DNA from 2 places in the Streptomyces sp. MUSC 14 genome. Region 2 is predicted to be linked to the other one. Evidence: riboswitches for the same ligand, from Rfam matches in the RefSeq annotation. Region 2 holds a riboswitch; the other holds the start of a gene.
The links. Region 2 has a riboswitch for glycine ahead of gcvP (aminomethyl-transferring glycine dehydrogenase). Riboswitches for the same ligand answer to the same signal wherever they lie in the genome.
Positions count from the first base shown of each region.

Region 1: linked by a shared signal. The riboswitch ahead of gcvT (glycine cleavage system aminomethyltransferase GcvT) and the one ahead of gcvP (aminomethyl-transferring glycine dehydrogenase) in region 2 are both predicted to bind glycine.

Region 1 is NZ_MLYN01000008.1:162,135-170,901, forward strand. It holds gene BIV25_RS04320 (ABC transporter substrate-binding protein) at 1-1,347, opposite strand, end outside; gene BIV25_RS04325 (ABC transporter permease) at 1,418-2,425, opposite strand; gene BIV25_RS04330 (enhanced serine sensitivity protein SseB C-terminal domain-containing protein) at 2,699-3,535, opposite strand; gene BIV25_RS04335 (enhanced serine sensitivity protein SseB) at 3,699-4,490, opposite strand; gene BIV25_RS04340 (AAA family ATPase) at 4,609-5,253, opposite strand; glycine riboswitch at 5,417-5,513, shown strand; gene gcvT (glycine cleavage system aminomethyltransferase GcvT) at 5,670-6,788, shown strand; gene gcvH (glycine cleavage system protein GcvH) at 6,904-7,281, shown strand; gene glyA (serine hydroxymethyltransferase) at 7,296-8,561, shown strand; gene BIV25_RS04360 (L-serine ammonia-lyase) at 8,676-8,767, shown strand, end outside.
Region 2 is NZ_MLYN01000089.1:119,823-128,589, forward strand. It holds gene modB (molybdate ABC transporter permease subunit) at 1-374, shown strand, start outside; gene BIV25_RS42830 (ABC transporter ATP-binding protein) at 416-1,501, shown strand; gene BIV25_RS42835 (molybdopterin-binding protein) at 1,530-1,949, shown strand; gene gcvP (aminomethyl-transferring glycine dehydrogenase) at 2,029-4,914, opposite strand; glycine riboswitch at 5,088-5,182, opposite strand; gene BIV25_RS42845 (PRC-barrel domain-containing protein) at 5,302-5,673, shown strand; partial or broken gene BIV25_RS42850 (DNA polymerase IV) at 5,595-7,089, opposite strand; gene BIV25_RS42855 (MerR family transcriptional regulator) at 7,227-7,910, opposite strand; gene BIV25_RS42860 (bifunctional nuclease family protein) at 8,173-8,646, opposite strand; gene BIV25_RS42865 (MerR family transcriptional regulator) at 8,744-8,767, opposite strand, start outside.

The sequences.
Region 1 (8,767 bases), on a different contig from region 2:
GACCTTCTTCAGCGCGGCCTGCAGGGACTCGGCGGTGGCGACTTCCTGCGCCTTGTTGTTGCGGACGGCGATGGTCGTCGAGAAGCCGTTCGGCTGACCGCAGGCCTTGAGCTCCTGCTTGGCCAGGTTGACGTTGCCGTTCTTGTTGGCCCCGGCGATCTGGTACGGGTCGTACTTCTGGCCCTCGCCACCGGCGACCGACGGCGGGAGCATGTTGGTGCCGATGTCACCACCGGCGATCGGGCCACCGCGGGCGGTCTGCAGCGACACGTGGTCGGCGGCGTAGATCACGGCCTTGCGGCAGTGGAGGTTGTCGAACGGCTTGACGCTCTGCGGGAAGACCGCGTAGCGGATGAAGCCGGAGACCGGGTTGTCCAGGTTGCCCTTGTGCTGCTTCAGGGCGATCTGGCGGCCCTGCGGGCCCAGGCCGGTCTGCGAGGCGTCGATGTCGTAGTCGCCGTCGATCAGGCGCTGGTCCGAGTCGGCCTGGTTGGTGGAGATGTCCAGGGTGATCTTGTCCGGGTACGCCTTGCGGACCGGGTCCGAGGACGCCTTCCAGTCGGTGTTGCGGACCAGGACCAGGTTCTTGCCCGGGCTGTACGACTGGAACTTGTACGGGCCCGAGGAGAACGGGTGCAGGCCGTACTTGGACTTGGTGTCCTTGTCCTGGCGGACCGGCGAGGCCGAGGTCATCGCCAGCACCTGGAGGAAGTCCGAGTTGGCCGTCGGCAGGTGGAAGACGATCGTCTTCGCGTCCGGCGTGTCGATCGCCTTCAGGCCCAGGTGGTCCTTCGAGGTGTCCTTGTACGGACCCTTGTAGGTGTTGTTCGGGTCCAGCATCTGCTGGAGGTAGACCGGACCGCCGGACAGCACGTCCTGCGCCCAGGAGCGCTCGATGCCGTACTTGATGTCCTGGGAGGTGATGGCCTTGCCGTCCTCCCACGTGATCCCGTCACGCAGCGTGAAGGTGTAGGTCTTGCCGTCGGGCGAGACCTTGCCCATGTCGGTGGCGAGGTCCGGGGTGAGCTTCGCGCCCTCGGCACCCGGCGCCGTCTTGTAGGTGAGCAGCTGACGGCTGTAGTAGCGGGAGAAGTCCCACATGAAGCCGTAGTAGCCGCGCGTGGTGTCCCACGAGTCGGCGTCCTGCGTGCTCACGAACTTCAGGGTGCCGCCCTTCTTGACCTGGTCGGCCTGGGCAACCTTGTTGTTCGCCGCGTCGAAGCCGGCCGCGCCGTCCTTCGAGCTGCCGTTGCCTCCGCCGCACGCCGCCGTGGTCAGCAGCCCGGCGACCACTGCGGCAGCGGCAAGGGCCTGCTTGCGCCGCCCTGAGGTGCGTTGGGTAGTCACGATCTCGGATCCTCCGGAATTGATGAGAGACCCCGTGGCTGAGCTCACGGGACGCTTGGGGTACGGCACTTCAGCGGGAGCCCTTCGGATCGAGCGCGTCCCGCACGCCATCGCCGAAGAGGTTGAAGGCAAGAACCGTGATGAAGATCGCCACGCCCGGGATCACCATGTACATGGGGTCCGAGTCGTAGTAGTCGATCGCGCTCGACAGCATCTGCCCCCAGGAGGAGGTGGGCGGCTTGACGCCCACGCCCAGGAAGCTGAGCGCCGCCTCGGTGAGGATGTTCGTGGGGATCATCATCGTCGTGTACACGATGATGGGCGCGACGAGGTTGGGCAGCAGCTCCTTGAAGAGGATGTAGAACTGCCCGGCGCCCAGCGAGCGGGCCGCCTCGACGTACTCGCGCTCACGCAGCGAAAGCGTCTGGCCGCGGACCACCCGGCCGATGTACGGCCAGCCGAAGAAGCCGATGACCAGGATCATCACGAACACCCGCACGCCCGTGCCGGTGAGTCCCAGCATCTGGTTGGGCATGACGGAGACCAGCGCGATGATGAACAGCAGCTGCGGGAAGGCGAGCAGACCGTCCATGACGCGGCTGATCAGGGAGTCCACCCAGCCGCCGAAGAAGCCCGCCAGGATGCCGAGGACGGTGCCCAGGATGACGGCGACCACCGCGGACAGGAAGCCGACGAGCAGCGAGATCTGGGCGCCGTAGAGGATGCGCGCGAAGATGTCGCGGCCGTTGACCGGCTCGACACCGAGCAGGTGGTCGCCGCTCATGCCGCCCAGGGAACCCTTGGGGGTGCTGAACAGCGGGTCGATCAGTCCCTGGTGGTAGACGTCCGGGTCCTGGCCGACCAGGCCCGTGATCACCGGTGCGAGCAGCGCGATCACGATGAGGAGGAGCACCACGATGCCGCCCGCCAGGGCGAGTTTGTCCCGCTTCAGGCGCTCCCAGGCGATCCGTCCCAGGGAGCGGCCCTGAACGGCCTTCGCGTCGGCGGCGGCGACCGCCGCTTCCTCGGCCGCACCGGGCGCCGCATCCGCGGCCGGCTCGTGCAATGGTGCCGTCATTAGGCTGGGACCCCTCTCAACCGGTGGTAACCGGCCCGCACTTGCCGCTGGTAGCGGCATCATTCAGTCCGTCGTACACACAGGGGCGAGCCCCTTGAAGGGGGAGTCTTCAATGCCCGCGCGACAAGTCGCCAGCCTTGGCAGCGAATGGATGCGTAACCGTGATGCAAGCAGGCGTTTCCTGTTATGCGGACAGTGAATCGCGGCGAGCGGACGGTGAGCGGCGGACGCCCTGGGTGAGTTGGCGGCCGTACGGCGAGGTCGGCGGCGGGGTCAGTAGCCGCCGGGCACCGGCGGGTAGCCGTAGCCGGGCGCCGGGGCCTGCGGCCGGGGCGGTGGCTGGAGCTGCGGCTGGGGCTGGGGGTGCGCCGGGGGTACGGCGGCGTGGGCGTCGCGGTCGTAGAACGGGCGGGCGTTGGCCCGCATCCAGATCACGACCGGGTCGTAGTCGTCGGTCATCGCGACCGTCGACACCGGCAGCCCCTCGGGGACCGCGCCGACGGACTGCTGCATCATCGCGCGCACCGAGTCGACGGCGGCCGGGGAGGTGTCGTACACGTCCAGGCCGATCACGAGGTACGGCGCCCCGAGTGCGGGCTGCACCCAGGCGCGGCGCAGGGAGCGCAGGGCGGGGGTGCGGTGGGCGTTCTGCGCGAGCAGGGCGTAGAACTGCGGGACCTCGATGCCCGGCTCGTCCAGCCGGAGGGGACCGGCGGGCTGGCGGTCCAGGCCCGTGGCGATGCGGCGCAGATCGAGCCAGGGGACGCCGACGCCGCCGCCCGGGGCGTGCGGGTTGACCCAGAGGCCGTAGTGGTCGGGGTAGAGGGTGCGGGCCACGTCGAGCCCGTCCACGACCTCGTACGAGCGGTTCCAGCCGCTGGCCGACAGTTCCTGGGCGGAGGTGACACAGGGGGCGTAGTGGAAGCCGTCGACCTCCATCGTCCCGTACTGGGCGTCCGGGGAGCCGGCCTGGCCGTGCCACAGCAGCATCCAGATCTGGCCGGAGGAGGGGGTGGCGAGGGCACGCAGCAGGGCCTCGTAGGCGTCGTAGCGTCCGGGCGTGACCTGGCGCAGCGTGTGTTCGACGCTGCCGCTGTGGATCGCGCTCACCTTGTCGTGCCCTTCTCTGTTCCGTGCCCGTGTGTGGAGACAGCTTATGCGCCTACCAGGGTGGCGCTTCGGGTTCGTTCGCGAGTGCGGGTGCATGGCGGCTGGTCGCGCCCACGCGGCGGAGCCGCATATCGGCACAGCCCCGCGCCCCTTTCGGGCGCTTTCAGTGGCCGTAGTGGTAGAAGGGGCGGACATTTGTCCGCAGCCATTCCGCCACCGGGTCGTCCGTCACGTCCAGGAGGACCAGGCTGACCGGCCAGGCGACCGGGACCCTGCCCAGGGCGCGACCCAGGGCGTCCATCGGGAGGGTGCGCAGGTCGCCCTCCCACTGGGAGAGTTCCACGCCGACGAACATCACCGGGTCGTCCGTCTCGATGGCGGCCAGGCAGCGGCGGGCGGTGCGGACCACGCCGGTCTCGGCGAACTCGGCGGACGCGGCGGCGAGGAAGTCGACCGGGTCGTCCTGCCAGTCGGGCTCGAAGAGGCGGACCCGGCCGCCGGTGCCCGGACCGTCGAGGGGGGTGCGGCCGGTGCGGCACAGCTCGGCCACGGCGGCCGGCGGGAGCGGGATGCCGACCAGCGCGTCCGGGTTCACCGCGAGGCCGACCTGCGCGGGCAGGCCGCGGGCGAACTCGACGGCCGGGGCGATGGTGTACCCCATGTGGGAGCCGACCGCCTGGCGCAGCTGCTCCTCCGAGCTGAAGACGGGCACGTAGGCCTGGCCGTCGATCTCCAGCGTGGGCAGGTCCAGCGGACCGCTGCCCGGCCCGCCGCCGTTGGGCAGCGGGATCCACAGGAAGCTGCGGCCGAGGACCTCGACGATCCGGCCGGCCGCGGTGGGGACGCCGAGGGAGGCCGCGAGCACCTCCTCCAGTTCGTTGCCGGGCCAACCGCCGTGCGGGTGGGGGTGCGCCTGTGCCGGGAAGTCCGCGGGAATGTCCGCCGGGAAGTCCATCTGCCTACCGCCTGCTGGGAACCACTGCTGTGACCATGAAGGCTAGCGGGTTGCCGTGACAGTGCCCTCACCGTGGGCACACGATCGTCTTCCCTCCGGCCCGCTCGCCCGGCCACGCTCATCCGGTGAACACGATCCGGCCCAGGGCGTCCGCCGCGGGGCGGTCCAGCAGGGTCGCCGAGCCGACGCCCGCCGGCAGCGCGCCCCGCTCGACGGCGTCGAGCAGCCGGGCCGTCGTACGGCGGTGGCGGGTGAAGGCGTAGCGGGAGACGCCCCGGCTGCGCTCACGCTGGCCCTCTCGGGCCGTGCCGGGAGCGACGTCGAGCAGGAGCAGGTGCAGGGTGCCGCCGCGGCGGCGGGCCTCGCGGGCGAGCCAGCCGCGCACCCAGCTCTGGGTGCCGCAGTCGTGCACGACGACGCCCTCGCCGGTGCGCAGGGCGCGGCGCAGGGCCGCGTAGTGGGCGAGGCGGACCAGGGGGCGGTAGAGCGGGTAGGGAAGGAGGCCGGGCACGCGGGCGGCCCAGCGGTCGCGGGTGTCCTGGGAGTCGATGCGGTGGCCGGGGACCGCGCGGCGCATCAGCGTGGACTTGCCGCTGCCGGGCAGTCCCGTGATCACCACCAGGTCGCCGCCGTGGAAGAGCAGGGCGCGCGGGCTGCGGCCGGCCCGGTCGCGCAGGTCCCGGACGACCGGGGCCGGGGCGCGGCGCTGCTTCGGCACCGCGACGCCGCTGGTGACGGTGGCGTACACCGGGGTCCTGTTCACCGTGTCGGTCCTCCCCTGTCGGTTCAGTGACAGCTCTGCCCGCGAAACGTAAAGGGAAGGTAATGGACCGAGGTCGGCGGTACGGTCCGCGTGCTGCCACAGGCCGGTTACAAAAGCCCGCTCGGCGTGCAATGATGTGGCCGCCAACTGCATACCGGCCGCTTGAATCCGCGCGGGAGAGTCCCCAGCAGCTGCGTTGGGGCGCCGAAGGAGCAAGTCCCTCCCTTGAATCTCTCAGGCCCCGTTACCGCGCGGGCGAGGCACATCTGAAAAGCGGGCCGCTGCGACAGTGGCTCCACCCAAGGTGCAAGCCGTGATCGTCCCCGTGGCGGTCCTGGCGAACCTCTCAGGTTCCGATGACAGATGGGGAGGAACGTTCCTCGCCCGTCCTGTGTGTCCTGGGAGACGACCGACCGATGAGCAGCACTGAACTCCGTCACACCGCGCTCGATGCCGTGCATCGCTCGCTCGGTGCGACGATGACCGACTTCGCCGGCTGGGACATGCCCCTGCGCTACGGCTCCGAGCGCGACGAGCACGTCGCGGTGCGGACCCGGGCCGGCCTGTTCGACCTCTCCCACATGGGCGAGATCACGGTGACCGGCACCGAGGCCGCCGACCTGCTGAACTTCGCGCTGGTCGGCAACATCGCCTCCGTCGGCGTCGGCCGCGCCCGCTACACCATGATCTGCCGGGCCGACGGCGGCATCCTGGACGATCTGATCGTCTACCGGCTCGCCGAGACCGAGTACATGGTCGTGGCCAACGCCTCCAACGCCCAGGTGGTGCTGGACGCCCTCGCCGAGCGCGCCGCCGGCTTCGACGCCGAGGTCCGCGACGACCGGGACGCCTACGCGCTGATCGCCGTCCAGGGCCCGGAGTCCCCCGGCATCCTGAAGTCCCTCACCGACGCCGACCTGGACGGCCTGAAGTACTACGCCGGCCTGCCCGGCACGGTCGCCGGTGTCCCCGCCCTGATCGCCCGCACCGGCTACACCGGCGAGGACGGCTTCGAGCTGTTCGTGAAGCCCGAGCACGCCGTGGAGCTGTGGCAGGCGCTGACCCGGGCCGGCGAGGGCGTCGGCCTGGTGCCGTGCGGCCTGTCCTGCCGCGACACCCTGCGCCTGGAGGCGGGCATGCCGCTGTACGGGCATGAGCTGAGCACCTCGCTCACCCCCTTCGACGCCGGTCTCGGCCGCGTGGTCAAGTTCGAGAAGGACGGCGACTTCGTCGGGCGCGAGGCGCTCACGCAGGCCGCCGAACGCGCCGCCTCCGAGCCTCCGCGGGTGCTCGTCGGGCTGGTCGCCGAGGGCCGCCGCGTCCCGCGCGCCGGGTACGCCGTCGTCGCCGGCGGCCGGGTGATCGGCGAGGTCACCTCCGGCGCCCCCTCCCCCACCCTGGGCAAGCCGATCGCCATGGCCTACGTCGACGCGGCTCACGCGGCGCCCGGCACCGAGGGCGTCGGCGTGGACGTCCGAGGCAGCCACGAGCCGTACGAGGTCGTGGCGCTGCCGTTCTACAAGCGCCAGAAGTAGAGACTGGGCGCAGAGCGTCCACCTGACGTGACCCTGCGCACATTCCCCCTGCCCGGCAGCAGATCCAGCTGTCCCCCTTCACCAGCACTCCCGCGCGTACAGGAGAATTCAGGCCATGAGCAACCCCCAGCAGCTGCGCTACAGCAAGGAGCACGAGTGGCTGTCGCCCGCCGAGGACGGCGTCGCGACGGTCGGTATCACCGAGTTCGCGGCCAACGCGCTCGGCGATGTGGTCTACGCCCAGCTCCCCGAGGTCGGCGACACCGTGACCGCGGGTGACTCCTGCGGCGAGCTGGAGTCGACCAAGTCGGTCTCCGACCTGTACTCCCCGGTCACCGGTGAGGTCGTCGCGGCCAACCAGGACGTCGTCGACGACCCGTCGCTGGTGAACTCGGCCCCCTTCGAGGGCGGCTGGCTCTTCAAGGTCCGCGTCTCGGCCGAGCCGGCGGACCTGATGAGCGCCGACGAGTACACCGCCTTCATCGCCGGCTGAGGAGTCGTAGCCGTATGACTGTCCTGAACACGTCCCTGCACGAGCTGGACCCGGAGATCGCCGCCGCGGTCGACGCGGAGCTCGTCCGCCAGCAGTCCACGCTGGAGATGATCGCCTCCGAGAACTTCGCGCCGCTCGCGGTGATGGAGGCCCAGGGCTCGGTCCTCACCAACAAGTACGCCGAGGGCTACCCGGGCCGCCGCTACTACGGCGGCTGCGAGCACGTCGACGTCGCCGAGCAGATCGCCATCGACCGGATCAAGGAGCTGTTCGGCGCCGAGTACGCCAACGTCCAGCCCCACTCCGGCGCCTCCGCCAACCAGGCGGCCCTGTTCGCCCTCGCCCAGCCCGGGGACACCATCCTCGGCCTGGACCTTGCGCACGGCGGCCATCTGACCCACGGCATGCGCCTGAACTTCTCCGGCAAGCAGTTCAACGTGGTCGCCTACCACGTGGACGAGGCGACCGGCCTGGTCGACATGGCCGAGCTGGAGCGGCTCGCCAAGGAGCACCGCCCGAAGGTGATCATCGCCGGCTGGTCGGCGTACCCGCGCCAGCTGGACTTCGCCGAGTTCCGCCGGATCGCCGACGAGGTCGAGGCGTACCTGTGGGTCGACATGGCGCACTTCGCCGGTCTGGTCGCGGCCGGGCTGCACCCGAACCCGGTCGAGCACGCGGACGTGGTCACCTCGACCACCCACAAGACGCTCGGCGGCCCGCGCGGCGGCATCATCCTCGCCAAGCAGGCCTTCGCGAAGAAGCTGAACTCCTCGGTCTTCCCGGGCTTCCAGGGCGGCCCCCTGGAGCACGTGATCGCGGCCAAGGCGGTCTCCTTCAAGGTCGCCGCCTCGGCGGAGTTCAAGGAGCGCCAGCGCCGTACCGTGGAGGGTGCCCGCGTCCTCGCCGAGCGCCTGACCGCGGCGGACGCCCGCGAGGCGGGTGTGAACGTGCTCTCCGGCGGTACGGACGTGCACCTGATCCTCGTCGACCTGCGCGCGTCCGAGCTGGACGGCCAGCAGGCCGAGGACCGGCTCCACGAGGTCGGCATCACGGTCAACCGCAACGCCGTCCCGAACGACCCGCGCCCCCCGATGGTCACCTCGGGCCTGCGGATCGGCACCCCGGCCCTCGCGACCCGCGGTTTCACGGCCGAGGACTTCGCCGAGGTCGCCGACGTGATCGCGGAGGCGCTCAAGCCGTCCTACGACGCGCAGGCCCTGAAGGCACGCGTGAAGGCGCTCGCCGACAAGCACCCGCTGTACCCGGGTCTGAACAAGTAAGACGCCTTTTGCGGCGCACCGCGCACACTGGAGTACGTACCGACGTACCGGCGTGTGCGGTGCCCGCGCCCCTGTACCACCGTTTTCGCTTCACCCCGTCTTGAGGAGTCGTCCGTGGCCATCTCGGTCTTCGACCTGTTCTCGATCGGCATCGGCCCGTCCAGCTCCCACACGGTCGGCCCGATGCGCGCGGCGCGCATGTTCGC
Region 2 (8,767 bases):
AGGCGTTCGTCGCGATGCCGTTCCTGGTCATCAGCGTCGAGGGCACCCTGCGCGCGGCCGACCCGCGCTACGAGGAGGCGGCGGCCACCCTCGGCGCGTCCCGCTTCACCGCGTTCCGCCGGGTCACCCTGCCGCTCATCGCCCCCGGCATCGCGGCCGGCGCGGTCCTCGCCTGGGCCCGCGCGCTCGGCGAGTTCGGCGCGACGATCACCTTCGCGGGCAACTTCCCCGGCCGCACCCAGACCATGCCCCTCGCGGTCTACCTCGCCCTCCAGGACGACCCCGACGCCGCCATCTCCCTCAGCCTGGTCCTGCTCGCGGTGTCGATCGCGGTGCTGGCCGGGCTGCGGGACCGCTGGATGACGGGAGCGTGAGCGTGGCCACCGACCCCGGGCGTGTGCGAACGTACCGTCCCATGACCGACATCGACGCCCCGAAGGCCGCCCGGACACGGGTGGGCGACGAGGGGCTCGACGCCCGGCTCGTCGTCGACCGGGGCGCTTTCCGGCTGGACGTCTCCCTCACCGCCACCCCCGGCGACGTCGTCGCCCTGCTCGGCCCCAACGGCGCCGGCAAGACCACCGCCCTGCGCGCCCTCGCCGGTCTCGTCCCGCTCACCGACGGGCATCTCCGGCTCGACGGCGCCCCGCTGGAAGACACTCCCCCGGAGTCCCGCCCGGTCGGCGTGGTCTTCCAGGACTATCTGCTCTTCCCGCATCTGACCGCGCTCGACAACGTGGCCTTCGGACCGCGCTGCCAGGGCGTCCCCAAGACCGAGGCCCGTGCCCAGGCGGCCGCCTGGCTGGAGCGCATGGGGCTCGCCGACCACGCCCACGCCAAGCCGCGCCGGCTCTCCGGCGGCCAGGCCCAGCGGGTGGCCGTCGCGCGGGCCCTGGCCACCCGCCCGCGGCTGCTGCTCCTGGACGAACCGCTGGCCGCCCTGGACGCCCGCACCCGGCTGGAGGTCCGGGCCCAACTGCGCCGCCATCTGGCCGAGTTCGAGGCCGTCGCCGTCCTGGTCACGCACGACCCGCTGGACGCCATGGTGCTCGCGGACCGGCTGGTCGTCATCGAGCACGGCCAGGTGGTGCAGCAGGGCACCCCCGCCGACATCGCCCGCCACCCGCGCACCGACTACATCGCGCAGCTCGTCGGCCTCAACCTCTACCGGGGCCGGGCGGACGGACATACGGTACGGCTCGACGCCGGGCCCTCGCTCACGACCACCGAGGAGCTGTCCGGGCCCGTCTTCGTGGCGTTCCCGCCGAGCGCCGTCACCCTGTTCCGGGACCGGCCGACCGGGGCCAGCGCCCGGAACCTGTGGCGCTGCGAGGTCGAGGGCCTGGAGACGCACGGCGACCAGATCCGCGCCGACCTGACCGGCGAGCTCGCGCTCGCGGCCGACCTCACCACGGTCGCCGCGGCCGAGCTGGACCTGCACCCGGGCGCAGCTGTCTGGGCGACGGTCAAAGCGACGCAGACCCACGCATACCCGGCTTGAGCGACCGTGCGCCCTACCGTGGTTGCCCATGACCCTGAGCATCCGCAATCAGCTGCCCGGCGCCGTCACCGCGGTCCAGTCGGGCGAGGCGATGGCCACCGTGAAGCTCCGCCTCGGCGGCGGGCAGCACCTCATGGCGGCGATCACCCTGGAGGCCGCCGAGGAACTCGCCCTCGCCCCCGGCTCGCCCGTGCGCGCCCTCGTGAAATCGACCGAGGTCTCCCTCGCCACCAGCCGGGTCGAGGGCCTGTCGATCCGCAACCAGCTGCCCGGCGCGGTCACCGGCCTCGTCACCGGTGCCGTCATGGCGACCGTGCGGATCACCGTCGACGGCGGCGAACTGACCGCGGCGATCACCAAGGACGCCGTCGAGGAACTCGGCCTCTTCGTGGGCTCCGACGTGGTCGCCCTGATCAAGGCGACCGAGGTGGCCCTCGCGACGGAGTGACACGTCGAGGGCCCCGCCCGGAGATCCGGACGGGGCCCTCGACGTCACCACTCGCCGACACACCGGCGGGCGCGGGGTGTCAGTCCTCGTACGCGTCCAGCGGCGGGCAGGAGCAGACCAGGTTACGGTCGCCGAAGGCCTGGTCGATCCGGCGCACCGGCGGCCAGTACTTGTCGGCCGCCGAGACACCGGCCGGGAAGACGGCCTCCTCGCGGCTGTAGGCGTGCGCCCAGTCGCCGCCGAGCGCGGCGGCGGTGTGCGGGGCGTTCCGCAGCGGGTTGTCCTCCGCCGGCCACTCGCCCGCGCCGACCTTCTCGATCTCCGCGCGGATGGCGATCATCGCGTCGCAGAACCGGTCCAGCTCGGCGAGGTCCTCGGACTCGGTCGGCTCGATCATGAGCGTGCCGGCCACCGGGAAGGACATGGTGGGCGCGTGGAAGCCGTAGTCGATGAGCCGCTTGGCGACGTCGTCCACGCTGACGCCGGTCGCCTTGGTCAGCGGGCGCAGGTCGATGATGCACTCGTGTGCGACCAGGCCGCCGGGGCCGGTGTAGAGCACGGGGTAGTGCGGCTCCAGGCGCTTGGCGACGTAGTTCGCCGACAGCACGGCCACCTGCGTGGCCCGCTTGAGACCCTCGCCGCCCATCAGGCGGACGTACGCCCAGGAGATGGGCAGGATGCCCGCGGAGCCCCAGGGGGCGGCCGAGATCGGTCCGACGCCGGTCTCCGGGCCCGCGGCCGGCTGCAGCGGGTGGTTCGGCAGGTACGGCGCCAGGTGCGCCCGGACCCCGACCGGGCCGACGCCGGGGCCGCCGCCGCCGTGCGGGATGCAGAACGTCTTGTGCAGGTTCAGGTGCGAGACGTCGCCGCCGAAGTGGCCCGGCTTGGCGAGGCCGACCAGCGCGTTGAGGTTGGCGCCGTCGACGTACACCTGGCCGCCCGCCTCGTGCACCCGGGCGCAGATGTCGGCGACGTGCTCCTCGAAGACGCCGTGCGTCGACGGGTAGGTGATCATCAGCACCGCCAGCTCGGCGCGGTGCTGCTCGATCTTGGCGCGCAGGTCCTCGACGTCGATCTCGCCGTCCTCGGCGGTCTTGACGACGACGACCTTCATGCCGGCCATCACGGCGCTGGCCGCGTTGGTGCCGTGCGCGGAGGACGGGATCAGACAGACGGTGCGCTGCTCGTCGCCGTTGGCACGGTGGTAGCCGCGTACGGCGAGCAGACCGGCCAGCTCGCCCTGGGAACCGGCGTTCGGCTGCAGGGAGACCTTGTCGTAGCCGGTGACCTCGGCGAGACGTTCCTCCAGCTCACGGATGAGGGTGAGGAAGCCCTGCGCCTGCTCGGCCGGCGCGAAGGGGTGCAGCCCGCCGAACTCGGGCCAGGTGACCGGCTCCATCTCGGTGGTCGCGTTGAGCTTCATGGTGCAGGAGCCCAGCGGGATCATGCCGCGGTCGAGGGCGTAGTCCCGGTCGGCGAGCCTGCGCAGGTAGCGCAGCATCGCGGTCTCCGAGCGGTGCTGGTGGAAGACCGGATGCGTGAGGTAGTCGTCGCCGCGCAGCAGCGCCTCGGGCAGGGCGTCCGCGGCGGTCGCGTCGAGCGCCGCTATGTCGCCCGTGACGCCGAAGGCCGCGAGGACGACGCCCAGCCGGTCCCGGTCGGTGGTCTCGTCGCAGGCCGCGGAGACGTGGTCGGCGTCGACCAGGCGCAGGTTCACGCCGTTCTCGCGGGCGGCGGCGACGACCTCGGCGGCCTTGCCGGGCACGCGCGCCGTGACGGTGTCGAAGAAGGCACCGTGGACGACCTCGACACCTCCGGCCCGCAGGCCCTCGGCGAGGAGCGTCGCGTACCGGTGCGTCCGCCGGGCGATGATCCGCAGCCCCTCCGGGCCGTGGTGGACGGCGTACATGCCGGCCATGACGGCGAGCAGCACCTGTGCGGTGCAGATGTTGCTGGTCGCCTTCTCACGGCGGATGTGCTGCTCACGGGTCTGGAGCGCGAGGCGGTAGGCCTTGTTGCCGTCGGCGTCGACGGAGACGCCCACGAGCCGGCCGGGCAGGCTGCGCGCGAACTTCTCCTGCACGGCCATGTAACCGGCGTGCGGACCGCCGAAGCCCATCGGCACGCCGAAGCGCTGGGTGGTGCCGACGGCGATGTCCGCGCCCAGCTCGCCCGGCGAGGTCAGCAGGGTCAGCGCGAGCAGGTCGGCGGCGACGGTGACGAGGGCGCCCAGCTCGTGCGCCTGGTCGATGACCGGCTTGATGTCGCGTACGGCACCGGAGGCGCCCGGGTACTGGATCAGTACGCCGTTGATCTCGCGTGCGGCGATGTCGGCCGGGATGCCCTCGCTGAGGTCGGCGACGACGACCTCGACGCCGGTGGGCTCGGAGCGGGTCTCGATGACGGCGACGGTCTGCGGCAGCGCGTCCGCGTCGACCAGGAACAGACCCTTCTTGTTCTTGCCCATGCGCCGGGACAGCGCCATGGCCTCGGCGGCCGCCGTGCCCTCGTCCAGCAGGGAGGCACCGGAGGTGGGCAGACCGGTCAGGTCGGCGACCATGGTCTGGAAGTTCAGCAGCGCCTCCAGCCGGCCCTGGGAGATCTCCGGCTGGTACGGCGTGTAGGCCGTGTACCAGGCGGGGTCCTCCATGACGTTGCGCAGGATGACCGGCGGGGTGAACGTGCCGTAGTACCCCAGGCCGATCATCGAACCGAGCACCTGGTTGCGGTCGGCGAGGGCGCGCAGCTCGGCGAGCACCTCGGCCTCGGTGCGGGCGCCCGGCAGGTCGAGGGCGTCGGCGTTCTTGATCACGTCGGGGACCGCGGCGGCGGTCAGCTCGTCCAGCGAGCCGTAGCCGACCTGCGCGAGCATCTTGGCCCGCGCCTCCTGGTCGGGCCCGATGTGGCGCTGCTCGAAGGGAACACCCGCTTCGAGCTCCGAAAGCGGCATGCGGTGGGCGGTCATTGCGGAGGCCTCCTGGTCTGACGCGACCTTCGAAGGGCACCACGGTGCGGTGCCCCGACGGCCTCCCCCTCTGTCATCTCAACCTGAGAGCTTCACCGGGCGCCCGAGGGGCCCGGCTTTCACCGTCGGTGAGAGCGGAAGCCGTCGACAACCGCCCTGCTTTCCAGAGTGACCTCGTCCGTGCGGTACGTGAGCCTGAGAGATTCCGGGGAGGATTTGCTCCTTCGGCGCCTCCGAGGTGGTCGGAGGACTCTCCCGCACGGGTTCAGCAGCCGTTGTCAGACTACCAGCGAGGTCAACGCCCGAGTCCTCGAGTGGCCGCCTCCGCGAATGTGCTCTTTCGTAGTGCTTACGGATGAGTTGCGAACATGTGGAGGGAGAGCGACCGTGCAGACCGACATCGATCCGCGCAACCTGATCGGCCGCAAGGCGTTCGACCGCAGCGGCGCCAAGATCGGCACCGTCGACGAGGTGTACCTGGACGACGCGACCGGCATACCCGAGTGGGCGGCCATACGCACCGGCCTCTTCTCCCGCGACGCGTTCGTACCGCTGGAACCGAGCGAGCTCGTCGAGGGCACCCTCCACGTCCCCTTCGACCGCGCCCTCATCAAGGACGCCCCGGACTTCGGCGTAGGCCGTCATCTCTCCCCCGAACAGGAACTCCAGCTCTACCACCACTACGGCCTCGACACGGCCCTGCCCCCACCGCTCCCCGACCGGGACTTCGGCAAGCTGGCGGGGTCGGAGGAGAGCTGAGGGCAGCGCGCACGAGGGCTCCTTTCAGGCGTCGGCAGCGGCATCGGCGGGGTGGCCGCACCGGGGTCGGGTCTCTTCTCCCTGAAAGTCCGGCACCAGCGGCAGCGGCTCCCCGGCCGCGAGCGCAGGGTCGTCGACGGAGAACGTCCGCACCCGCCCGGGAGGGGACTGCGGTGTCTCGAACCGCACCGTCACACGCCCCAGCCCGCTCCCCTGTACCCACCCGGGCCCGTACTCGGCATGCCGCACGTCCTGTCCGGCCCGCCACTGCGGAGCGACCGGCTCCGGCGGCTCCACCACGGCCTCGGTCACGACCTCCTCCGGCGTCTGCGCCGCCCGCGAGTCCATGGCCTGCGCGAACAGATCCTCCTGTGTGTAGTCGGCGAGCCCGGAGACGCCCACGCCGAGCAGCCGCACCCCGCCCGTGGTGTCCACGGAGTCCAGCAGCCGCGCTGCCGCCTCCCGGACCACCGCCGGATCGTCCGTGGGCCCCCTGAGCGTCTCCGAACGGGTCAGCGTCGAGAAGTCGTACCGCCGCACCTTCAGCACGATCGTCCGCCCCGACAGCCCGGCCCCCCGCAGCCGTCCCACACACCGGTCCGCGAGCCGCTGGACCTCCATCCCGATCCGCAGCCGGTCATGGATGTCCACGTCATAGGTGTCCTCGACCGACACCGACTTCGCCTCGCGCTCGGCCACCACGGGCCGGTCGTCACGGGCCAGCGCCATCGCGTACAGCGCGTGGCCGTGCGCCTTGCCGAGCAGCCGGACCAGCTCGTCCTCACCCGCCTCGGCCAGCTCCTCGACCGTGGTGATCCCGGCGCGGCGCAGATGGTCCCCGGTCGCGGGGCCCACACCCGGCAGGGTCCGCACCGGCATCGGCCCGAGCAGCGCCCGCTCGGTCCCCGGCTCGATGACCACCAGACCGTCCGGCTTGGCCTGCTCGGAGGCGATCTTCGCGAGCATCTTGGACGCGGCCAGCCCCACCGAACCGGTCAGCCCCGTGACCGCCAGGATGTCCGCGCGCAGCCTGATCCCGGCCAGCCGCGCCGACGCCTCGTCCCCGGCCGTCCCGCCGGCCTCCAGATCCACGAACGCCTCGTCCAGACTGAGCGGCTCCACCAGCGGCGACAGCTCCCGCAGCAGCGCCATCACCTGCTCGCTGATCGCCCGGTAGACCCCGAAGCGCGGCACCAGATACGCGGCGTTCGGTGCCAGTCGGCGGGCCTGGCCCATGGGCATCGCCGAGTGCACCCCGAAGGCCCGCGCCTCGTACGACGCGGTGGCCACCACACCGCGTGGCCCGAGCCCGCCCACCACGACCGCCTTCCCGCGCAGGCTCGGCTTGGCTGCCTGCTCCACCGAGGCGTAGAAGGCATCCATGTCGAGGTGCAGGATGGTCGGCGCGTGTCTCACATCTCCGATGCTGCACCACGGCACTGACAATGCCGTGGCGCGGGGCGCCCGCCGTGCGCCGCCGGGACGGATTCCGGCGGGCACCGGCTACCGGACGGCGACGGGCACCCGTTACCGGACGGCGAGGGACACGACGGTCAGACCGCCCGGTTGCGGCGGCGCGCCAGCTCGTCCGCGGGGTTGTGGCCGACGAGGGTCTCACCCGTGTCGATACGCTCGCCATGCAGCTGGGAGAGCGCGCTTTCCACGTCCCGCCACACCACGCCGACGGCGATCCCGAAGATGCCCTGGCCGCCCTGGAGCAGGGCGTGGACCTCGTCCGGGGAGGTGCACTCGTACACCGTGGCGCCGTCGCTCATCAGGGTCATCCGCTCCAGATCGCGGAAACCGCGTTCTCTGAGGTGCTGGACGGCCGAGCGGATGTTCTGCAGCGAGACCCCGGTGTCCAGGAACCGCTTCACGATCTTCAGGACGACCACGTCCCGGAAGCTGTACAACCGCTGGGTGCCCGACCCGTAGGCGGGCCGCACGCTCGGCTCGACCAGGCCGGTGCGGGCCCAGTAGTCGAGCTGTCGATAGGTGATGCCCGCGGCCGCACACGCCGTGGGCCCGCGGTATCCGATCTGCTCGGACGTCATGGACGCTGCCCCTCCGCCGTCCGGTACCACCGTCGGCCGCTGCGGAGCGGGATCGACCGCGCTGCTCGACGGAGGGTACCCCCTGTTCGAACGCAGCTGTGAACTCGGGGGAGGGTACGGACCGCTCTCCCCGAACCCGCGTCCGGGGGCACCCCCAGCCGTACCGTCGCCGCTCGTTCTCACGCCGACCTCCGTCCTTGACCTGCCTTCTCGACGGTAGGCAGTCACCAAGGGCGCGTCAACGATCGCCACACTCGGCACGCCGAGTGATAATCACCCTAAGAGTGGTTTCCCGTGCCCACCGCGGGGAAAGGCTAGCCGAATGCGCTCGTGCGGGGCCCTGGTACGCCCTCATTGGCCGGTGGCAAATGCCCGGCCCCGCCACTCGCACGAGCCCGCCGCAACCCGTGCTCACCGGGCCGGCGCGTTCACCGACGGCTCGTGATCACTGGCTGCTGGTGCCGAAGTCCTCGGGCGAGATCTGGTCGAGGAACTCGCGGAACTTCTCCACCTCGTCCTCCTGCTCGTCCGGGATGGCGATGCCCGCGTCGTCCAGCACCGTGTCGCTGCCGTAGATCGGCGTCCCGGTGCGCAGGGCCAGCGCTATGGCGTCGGAAGGACGGGCGCTGACCTCGACCCCGCTGGCGAAGACCAGCTCCGCGTAGAAGACGCCTTCCCTCAGGTCGGTGATGCGTACTTCGGTCAGCTCCTGGCCGACGGCCTCCAGCACGTCCTTGAACAGGTCGTGCGTCAGCGGTCGGGCGGGAGCCATGCCCTGCTGGGCGAAGGCGATCGCCGTAGCCTCCCCCGGCCCGATCCAGATGGGGAGGTAACGGTCGCCCCCCACTTCGCGCAGGAGCACGATCGGTTGGTTGGAGGGCATTTCGACCCGGACACCTACGACATCGAGCTCGTTCACACAGCAACCCTAGGCCGTGCCCGGGACGTTTGGGTAGTCGGGCCGGGAACAGGTGCCCGATCCGGACTCCGGCGCACCCCCGGCTCGCCCGCCGCTCTCAGGGCAGGCTCACACCGAGAGC